DNA from 2 places in the Bacillus paralicheniformis genome. Region 1 is predicted to be linked to the other one. Evidence: riboswitches for the same ligand, from Rfam matches in the RefSeq annotation. Region 1 holds a riboswitch; the other holds the start of a gene.

Evidence for each region. Region 1 has a riboswitch for lysine ahead of CP943_RS18430 (amino acid permease). Riboswitches for the same ligand answer to the same signal wherever they lie in the genome.
Region 2: it holds a riboswitch for lysine, as region 1 does, so the genes downstream of both, CP943_RS15610 (aspartate kinase) here and CP943_RS18430 (amino acid permease) in region 1, are expected to answer to the same signal.

What each region holds. Positions count from the first base shown of each region.
Region 1 is NZ_CP023665.1:3,590,781-3,595,699, forward strand. It holds gene CP943_RS18425 (FecCD family ABC transporter permease) at 1-358, opposite strand, end outside; gene CP943_RS18430 (amino acid permease) at 515-1,918, opposite strand; lysine riboswitch at 2,033-2,209, opposite strand; gene sspJ (small acid-soluble spore protein SspJ) at 2,369-2,509, opposite strand; gene CP943_RS18440 (metal-dependent hydrolase) at 2,749-3,219, shown strand; gene CP943_RS18445 (LTA synthase family protein) at 3,319-4,919, shown strand, end outside.
Region 2 is NZ_CP023665.1:3,061,963-3,066,881, reverse strand. It holds gene uvrC (excinuclease ABC subunit UvrC) at 1-1,659, shown strand, start outside; lysine riboswitch at 1,724-1,904, shown strand; gene CP943_RS15610 (aspartate kinase) at 2,052-3,284, shown strand; gene CP943_RS15605 (sensor histidine kinase) at 3,847-4,919, opposite strand, start outside.

The sequences.
Region 1 (4,919 bases):
GCGTGACGCTCATAATTTCCGGCGATGCGAGAGGGTTTCTCGTCATCCCCTGCATCACGGCTCCGGAAACCGCCAAGCAGGCGCCCACAAGAGCCGCACTTACCGTCCTTGGCAGTCTGAGTTCCTGAATAATTTGATGGGCCGTATTTTTCGCATCAAAATGAAAAATGGCGTCCCAAACCGTTCCAAGCTTTATATCAGCCGCACCGAGCGCAATCGATAATGCGGCGCCAAACAGCAGTAGCATGATTCCGCCGGCCAGGACAAAAACAGCTCCAAGCGGACGGCTGATCGGTTTCTGTTCTTCATCAGGGCCATCCGCGCTGTTGATACGATGTATGTTTTTGCAAGAGCTCACTCGATGCCATTCCTTTCGATCTTTTTAACCGATAACGATTATCATTTTCATTTTATAGTATAACAGGCCTAAGCGGAAATTTTAATCAAAAATTTCGGCGGGAATCAAAAAGCCAGCCGATCTTCTGCTAAAAGACCCGGCTGGCAAAGAACTTTATCACACTTGATTATTTTTGAACTTTTTGTAGACGAACGGGTAGATCGCAAGACCGACGAAAAACAGCCCGATTCCCAAGATAAAGGTGGTTAAGTCAGACGTACCTGAAACGATGACCCATAAAGAATACACCAGAGCAGCCAAAGCGATGATGCCGTCCCCTGTTCTTGAACCTTTCAGTTCGCCGTATGTCTCCCCTTTGAGGATGAGCTTCAAGCTGAAAACAGCCGCCACAAGATAAGGCACAAGGTAAGCGAGCGTCGCCGACGTTGTTAAAAACGTAAAGGCCTCGCTGATCGTTCCCGAAACCGTTGAGAAAATAAAGATCTGCGACATCACGTTTGTGACGATCAATGAATTAACCGGGCTTCCCTTTTTGTTCGTTTTCGCAAAGAAAGCAGGAAAATCACCGGCCTTTGCCGCCTGATACGGAACCTCTGCGCCGATTAAAATCCAGCCGAGCATCGATCCAAACAAAGAAACGATTGCCAAGACCGCCATAATTACGCTGCCAAAGCTGCCGATGATCACGTGCAGCACATCAACGAACGGTTTATCCGATGCCTGGAGCTGATCGTGCGGGATGACGCCCATCGTTATTAAAGTGATGACCATATAAATGCCGAGCGCAATTAACAGTCCGGTAATCGTCGCGCGTTTGACATCGCGCTGGGATGATGCGCGCCCTGATAAGATTACCGCAGACTCGATGCCGACAAACGCCCACAGCGTTGAAATCGCCGCATTGTGAACCTGTCCGCCCAGCCCAATACTTTTGCCTTCTGATTCGATTGGAAAATAAAATGATTCGAATAAAGCCGTCTGAAAAACGAACAAACCTGCAACAATAAACAGGACAAACCCAAGCACTTTTGAAAAAGTTGCTAAAAAGTTCAGTTTGCCCGCTCCATTTATGCTGGAGACTAAGATGAAATGCGTCCCCCATAACAAGATTGTACATACGATAAATGTCAAGAGCTGGCCGAGTGTAACGGGGTGACCGCCGAGTTCAATCAGCTCGCGTCCGTCAGTTAAGATCGGCAGGAAAGTCGTCAAATAGCCTGCAAGGCTTGTAATGATGGCCACGTTGCTGATCCAGCTTGCCACCCAATACCCCCATACCATTGTAAAACCTGCCGCATTCCCTTTTTTAGGGTCTGAGAATAAAGCTCTTGCATAGCTTTGCGGACCTGCTTTAAGATCCGGGCGGCGAATGGATAAATGACCGAATACAAGGGCGATCATCAGCACCCCCGCACCCGTCACCAGCCATGCCGCCGTTACGCCGAACGGGCTTGCCGTCTGGGCGAGTGTGCTGGGGAGCATAAAAATCCCTGAGCCGACCATATTGCCGACAACAAAAGCGGTAAGAAGCCAGAAGCCCCATTTTTTTGTCTGTTCCATAAGATATAACCTCCGAGCATTTTATAAAAAATATGCCGGACCAGACCGTGAGATCATTCAAAATAAAAAAAGCATGAACAAAAGTCCATGCTTTGGTTAAACATACACTCTTGATCTCCGGATAGCCCTCCGCGGGAAAACCCGCGGCAGTCCTGCACTTATTCAATGCAGACCCAGCATAAAGAATGAATGGCTTCCTTATGCTTCGGCGCTGATGCCTTTTGCATATGATCATCGGCCCCATCAGCCTCACACATGCGACTCATCATCCGCGCAACCTCTACCTCACTAAGAGTTAAGAGTGAGGATTTATCACATATTCTGAAAAGAGGTTACCAGAGAAATTTTAATCTGTCAAAGGGAAGTGATGGAAAAACGGACAGCCGCGCCAAAAGGCCGCCTGTTTCGGCAGCCTTCTGCAGAATGGAAGACGGCGCTTCCATCTGTCATTTATCGGTTGTTTTTCTTTTTGTTGACCGCCTCTTGCAAAGGGTCTCCTTTCAGCGCTTGTCCTGCATCTTCAAGCGCCCCCCGAACGGCGTTTTGGTCCTTTTCCTTATTTCCTCTATCTTTATTGAAGAAAATACCCAAATGAATCACCTCTTTAAAAATGTGGTACAATTTTAATTTGGCTTATCACTTTAAAATTATGCAGAATCTTGAATGTGTTTTTTAACTGAAAACACCATATTCTAGATGTAAACATGCTGATTGCCTCAGGAAAATGCGTTTTTTGCCTGATAAGTTGCCACCATCTGTCTTGAAGGCCGCCAGAACTCTTGATATAGTTTTCATTAGGAAATTGTTATAGGTCTTAAAGGAGAAGCGATATGACAGGAAAAACACACATCATGGGAGGGGTCGCTTCTTGCACGGCTGCTGCTTATTTTTACGGATATGATCCAGTGTTCATGACAGCTTCGGGCGTTATCGGAGCATTGATTCCGGATATTTGCCATACAAAGAGCAAGATCGGCAGAAGGCTACCGATTTTATCAGCAGTGGTCAGTTCTGTCTTCGGGCACAGGACGTTTACACACAGCCTGCTCTTTTTGCTCATCACGGCATTTGCGGCACATTTATATTTTACAGATCAGAGCATATTTGTCGGATTGATGGCCGGAATGGCGAGCCATCTGCTCCTTGATGCCGGGACTGTAAACGGCATCAAACTTTTCTTTCCGTCCGCCATTAAGGTTCGGCTGCCCCTTTATATTAAAACCGGCGGGAAGGCGGAACAAGGCGTTCTGACTGTGCTCACCGTTGTTTCGTGCTATTTTATTGCGAACTTGATCGCCTGACGAAAGGGACGGTTTGACCGATTGCTGTATTATGCTTTGTTCAGTCGTTTTATCTTGGTGTTGTTTACCTGCGGGGATTATATGTGAGGAGCTATTTATATGAAAGAACAATTTTTTAAAAAGCAGTGGTTTTTATGCCTATCCATATTTTTTATGTGGATGAAAACGTACTTCATCTACAAGCTGGGCTTTAATTTACAAATCGACAACGCACTTCAGGAATTGATCCTGTTTATCAACCCGCTTAGCTTTCTCATCCCTGTACTCGGCATCAGCCTCTTTTTTCGCGAAAAAACGCAGCGCCTCTATTTAATCGGGGCTAATGTCGTCCTGACGGGCATCTTGATTGCAAACAGTATTTTCTATGGTTTCTACATCGATTTCATCACTGTTCCCGTCCTGTTCCAGGCAAAAAACCTCGGGGGGCTTGGGAGCAGTTTTCAGGAGCTGTTCAATCCGGTTTTCATCGCGCTTTTTCTGGATTTGGTTCTTTTGGTCTGGCTGGCAAAAACGCGCACTAGAACCGGCAAAAAGCTTTCCGCTAAAGCCGTTAAGATCTACTACGCGGCAGCCGCCGGCACGGTACTGTTTAATCTCGCCCTGTCGGAGCTGGATCAGCCGAAGTTTTTAAGCTACTCCTACGACAGGGAAGTGCTTGTAAAAAACATCGGCTTATATCAGTTTCATCTGTTGGACGGCATTTCACAGACCTTTAATTTGACACAAAAAGCTGTCGCTGATGAAAACAGCCTGGCAACGATCGAGAACTACACAAACGCTGACTACAGCAAACCGAACCAAGATATGTTCGGGATTGCCGAAGGACGAAACGTCATCTTTGTAACGCTTGAATCCACTCAGACATTTGTCATTAATGAAAAGGTGAACGGGCAGGAAATCACGCCGTTCTTAAACAAATTCATTCAAAAAAGCTATTATTTCGACCATTTTTATCAGCAGACCGAACAGGGAAAAACGTCCGATTCGGAATTCATTGTCGCCAATTCGCTCTATCCGTCTCTGAGCGGTTCGGTGTTTTTTACGAAGAGCGAAAATGCGTACAATTCGATGTATAAAACACTGGCGAACCACGATTACAGAACATCGGTTTTCCACGCCAACCATAAAAAATTCTGGAACAGGGACGTCATGTACAAAGCCCTTGGCATCGACAGCTTTTATGACGTCTCCCATTTTCATGTGACACCTGAAAATTCAACGGGCTGGGGGCTGAAGGATAAGGAGTTTTTAACGCAATCGGCCGACTTGATGAAAGACTTGCCGCAGCCCTTTTACAGCAACCTGATCACATTGACGAACCACTTTCCGTTCCAAATTGATGATAAGGATAAGCTGATCGATGAATACGACTCGGACAGTGAGATTTTAAACCGGTATGTCACGACGGTACGCTATGAAGACGAATCATTGAAGCATTTCATTGCAAAACTGAAGAAAAACGGCCTTTACGACAATTCCGTGATCGTCTTCATGGGAGATCACTACGGCATATCAGAAGCGCACAACGATGCGCTGGCTCAATTTTTGGGCAAAGACGAAATCACCCCTTACGATACCGTTCAGCTGCAGCGTGTGCCGCTGATTATCCACATTCCGGGGGTAACGGATCAAGACCCGAAAACGATATCTGAAACAGGCGGCCAAATTGATGTCAAACCGACATTGCTCCATTTGCTCGG
Region 2 (4,919 bases), 530 kb from region 1:
AACAGGGTTCGCTCCTATTTCAGCGGGTCCCATGATGCCAAAACACAGCGTCTTGTCAGTGAAATTGAAGATTTTGAATACATTGTCACCTCCTCGAACATCGAAGCGCTCATTCTTGAAATGAATTTAATCAAAAAGTACGACCCGAAATATAACGTGATGCTGAAAGATGATAAAAGCTACCCGTTTATTAAAATCACGAACGAGCGGCATCCGAAGCTGATTGTCACGAGGAAGGTCAAAAAAGACAAAGGCCGCTATTTCGGGCCGTATCCCAATGTCCAGGCTGCGAGGGAAACAAAAAAGCTGCTGGACCGCCTCTATCCGCTCAGAAAGTGCGCCAAACTGCCGGACCGCGTCTGTTTGTACTATCATCTCGGACAATGTCTGGCGCCATGCGTATATGATGTGTCTGAGGAGACAAACCGACAGCTCACAGAAGAAATCACCCGCTTTTTAAAGGGCGGATACAATGAAGTCAAGAAAGAACTTGAAGCAAAAATGCTCGAAGCCTCGGAAAACCTGCAGTTCGAACGGGCGAAAGAATTCCGCGATCAAATGGCCCATATCGAGTCAACGATGGAAAAACAGAAAATGATGCTGAATGACATGGTTGACCGCGATGTATTTGCCTATTCGTATGACAAGGGCTGGATGTGCGTCCAGGTCTTCTTTATCAGGCAGGGCAAATTGATTGAAAGAGATGTCAGCATGTTTCCTTTATACAGGGAAGCAGACGAGGAGTTTTTGACGTTCATCGGGCAATTTTACTCAAAAAACAACCACTTCCTCCCAAGGGAAATTTTGGTTCCAGACAGCGTCGATAAGGACATGATTGAGGAGCTTTTGGACGTGAACGTGCGCCAGCCGAAAAGGGGAGCGAAGAAAGACCTGCTGCTCCTTGCCCATAAAAATGCAAAGCTCGCTTTGAAAGAGAAGTTTTCGCTCATTGAACGGGACGAAGAGCGGACGATCGGCGCGATTGAAAAGCTCGGCAAAGCACTGGGCATCTACACGCCGTACCGAATTGAAGCGTTTGATAATTCAAATATTCAAGGAACGGACCCCGTTTCGGCGATGGTCGTCTTTCTCGACGGAAAACCGCATAAAAAAGAGTACCGCAAATATAAGATTAAGACGGTTGAAGGCCCTGACGACTACGGGTCAATGCGCGAAGTCATCAGAAGAAGATATACAAGGGTGCTGAAAGAGAATCTGCCGCTGCCTGATTTAGTATTGATCGACGGCGGAAAAGGCCAGGTGTCTGCCGCCCTTGACGTTTTGGAAAATGAATTGGGGCTCGATGTCCCTGTTGCCGGTCTGGTGAAAGATGATAAACACAGAACTTCCAACCTTTTGATCGGCGACCCCCTTGAGATCGTCCAGCTTGAGCGGAACAGCCAGGAATTTTACCTGCTTCAGCGCATTCAGGATGAAGTGCACAGGTTTGCGATCAGCTTCCACAGGCAGCTCAGAGGAAAAAGCGCATTTCAATCGGTGCTCGACGGCATACCGGGCGTCGGCGAACAGCGGAAAAAACTGCTGTTAAAACATTTCGGTTCCGTTAAGAAAATGAAGGAAGCGAGCGCCGAAGATATCCGCAAGCTCGGCATCCCCCTGAAGACGGCGCAGCTGATTGAAGAGGCTTTGAAAAAATAATGTTGAACTTTTAAAAAGAATCTGATAGAATTTGTACTAATTTCATAATAAGATCGTGTGATATGGTGAAGATAGAGGTGCGAACTTCAAGAGTAGGCTTGATGAGGAAGATGGATTCCGATGAAAAAAGCCGAAAGGGGAGCGTCGCCGAAGCGGGGAAAAAATCCATTCGTTTTTCCTGCTGGCTTTACATTGAATAAATGTAAGGCTGTCAAGAAATCATTTCTTGGAGGGCTATCTCGTTGTTAAAATCATCGGCATTTTTGTTGGTTAAAGCAATGAGGGAATTTCTCTCATTGCTTTTTTTGTACGAAAAAACGTACAGCCCGCCGGTCAAGTTTTCCTCTTCATACATAAACAAGCACGAACGAAAACAAAAAGGGTGGTATTTGATGGGTCTCATCGTCCAAAAATTTGGCGGAACTTCAGTAGGATCAGTGGAAAAAATATTGAATGTCGCAAACCGCGTCATCGAAGAAAAACAGCGCGGTCATGATGTTGTCGTCGTCGTTTCAGCGATGGGCAAATCGACGGATTCCCTCGTCGCGCTTGCTAAGGAAATTACCGAACAGCCGAGCAGCAGGGAAATGGATATGCTGCTGACAACAGGAGAACAGGTAACAATTTCGCTGTTGACAATGGCTTTGCAGAACAAGGGGTATGATGCGGTTTCCTATACAGGCTGGCAGGCCGGCATCGAAACCGAAAATATTCACGGCAACGCAAGAATTACGAACATTGATACAGGCAAGCTGAAAGAGCGTCTGAATGAAGGGAAAATCGCCGTTGTCGCCGGATTCCAGGGGACGACAGCGGAAGGTGAAATCACAACGCTCGGCAGAGGCGGATCAGATACGACAGCTGTTGCCCTCGCAGCTGCCCTGAAAGCCGATAAATGCGACATTTACACCGATGTACCGGGGGTTTTCACAACCGATCCCCGCTATGTGAAAACAGCGCGGAAGCTGGCCGGAATCTCCTACGATGAAATGCTTGAGCTTGCCAATCTTGGAGCAGGCGTCCTGCATCCGAGAGCTGTTGAATTTGCGAAAAACTATCAGGTGCCTTTGGAAGTCCGTTCAAGCACAGAAAAAGAAGCCGGCACATTAATCGAGGAGGAATCATCAATGGAACAAAATTTAATTGTAAGAGGCATTGCATTTGAAGATCAGATCACACGCGTGACCGTATGCGGCCTGGCGAGCGGCTTGACGACGCTGTCAACGATTTTTACAACGCTCGCTAAACAGAACATCAACGTTGACATCATCATTCAATCAGTGACAAGCACAAGCCAAACGTCGATTTCTTTCTCCGTGAAAACGGAAGACTTAAAACGGACGGTCGAAGTTCTCGAAGAATACAAAGACGCGCTCGACTATGAACAGATTGAAACGGAAAACAGGCTGGCCAAAGTCTCGATCGTCGGTTCAGGCATGATCTCCAACCCGGGAGTAGCAGCAGAAATGTTCGCTGTGCTGGCGGAAAAAAACATCCAGGTCAAAATGGTCAGCACATCCGAAATCAAAGTTTCGACTGTCGTTAGCGAAGGCGATATGGTGAAAGCCGTCGAAGCGCTGCATGATGCTTTTGAACTGTCGAAAATAAGCATAGCTGCGAATTAAACATCCTGCAATTTGCTAGCAGGAGGAGAATGGTATGTAATCAGAGTTAGTAAGGGCTAATGCAAAGTCGAATAAGGCGGGAAATCCGCGAAAATGAAGATGAATATTTTTCCTTAGGGAGCTCAATCATATCGCTGTTTTCCGCTCTGATAAGCTTTTATCCATTGTTTGTTGTGGAATGGCTCCAGTAGTCGGGAGACGATTGATAATAACACAGAGCGATTTTACGGTGCTGCATCCTTTTTCTTCATAAAATATATCCGCGGTCCCCGCCTATGACACTTTGTGCGAAATAAATTTGATTAAACATAGCCCAATACGGTTGCGATGTTTGTAATACCGAATCAGCCAGAGGCCAAATTTTATTCCTTTTTGATATAAATAATAGGCCGAAAAATAAAATGTTACTTTTCAGCTATTGGTTGGCTGTTTTGGTTTCTACTTGATGTATGGGTCCTTTTTTCATATTCAAGCTATGTGCTTTTATTGTATGATGAGCGATTTCTTTATTGCTTTTTCTATATCATCTAAAACAAGCGATCAAAAAAAGTATGATGATTAATCATGATCCATTAGGTAATGGCAAATATAATTTAAAAACGGCACCTTGTTTGTTATGGTTTTCTGCAGTGATTTTACCTCCATGCACTTCTAAAATCTCCTTGCTTATGGCTAAGCCCAATCCGGCTCCTCCTGTTTTTCGATTGCGAGAGGTTTCTCCTCTGTAAAGCGGCGTAAATATCTGGTCTAACTCGGACTCGTGCAGTCCCTTTCCTTTATCCCGAATGGCAATAACAGCGTATTTTTTCTCTTCGAACAGTGAAACGTAGATGTCGCTGTTTTTAAAAGAAAATCTTATGGCATTGTCTATTATGTTGTAAAAAGCTCTGGAAAAAAGCTCGGGATCTGCATAAACATATGTATCACCTTCAGGAATTGATTTTATGAGATGAATTCCCTTTTCTTCTAATATTGCTGAGTAATCGTTCAGGTAATCGTCAAGTAAGCGGTTTAGGTTTACAAACTCTACACTTGGTTTTTCTTTGTAAAGTTCTAGCTTCGTGTACGAGAATAGGTCTGACACTAAATGATTCAGCATATCCGCTTTATTTCTGCATGTCACAATATATTTCTTTACTTTTTCAGGGGCTTGGTGTAATTGCTTTTCTATAATTTCTAGATATCCCCGGATTGTAAATATTGGTGTTCGTAAATCATGCACGATAGAAGCAATAAACAGTTTTCTTTCGTTTTCAAGTGATTGTTGTTTGGCTAATGATTTCTTTAGCTGCAGCTGCATGGACTTAAATCCGTTTGATACTTCATGAATTTCTGTAACACGTGAAGAAGGAAGAGAAAAATTGAAATCCTGCTTTGAAATGAGCTGTGATGTTTTCTCCAGTGCAGTCAACGGAATTAATACTTGTTTATTCATAAACCATGCAGCTGTCGCCAAAAGCATTAGGAAAACAAATAATGCGATGAATAAGCCTCCATACTGTTCTAGAAAACTGTTTTCTGGACCATTGAAAGCATGGAGTGCAGGCCTTTTATCTTGAACATATAAAATGCCTGCGAGTTTTTTGTTCTGATATACATAATATTCTTCAAGAAGATAGTTTGTATTCCCAACTG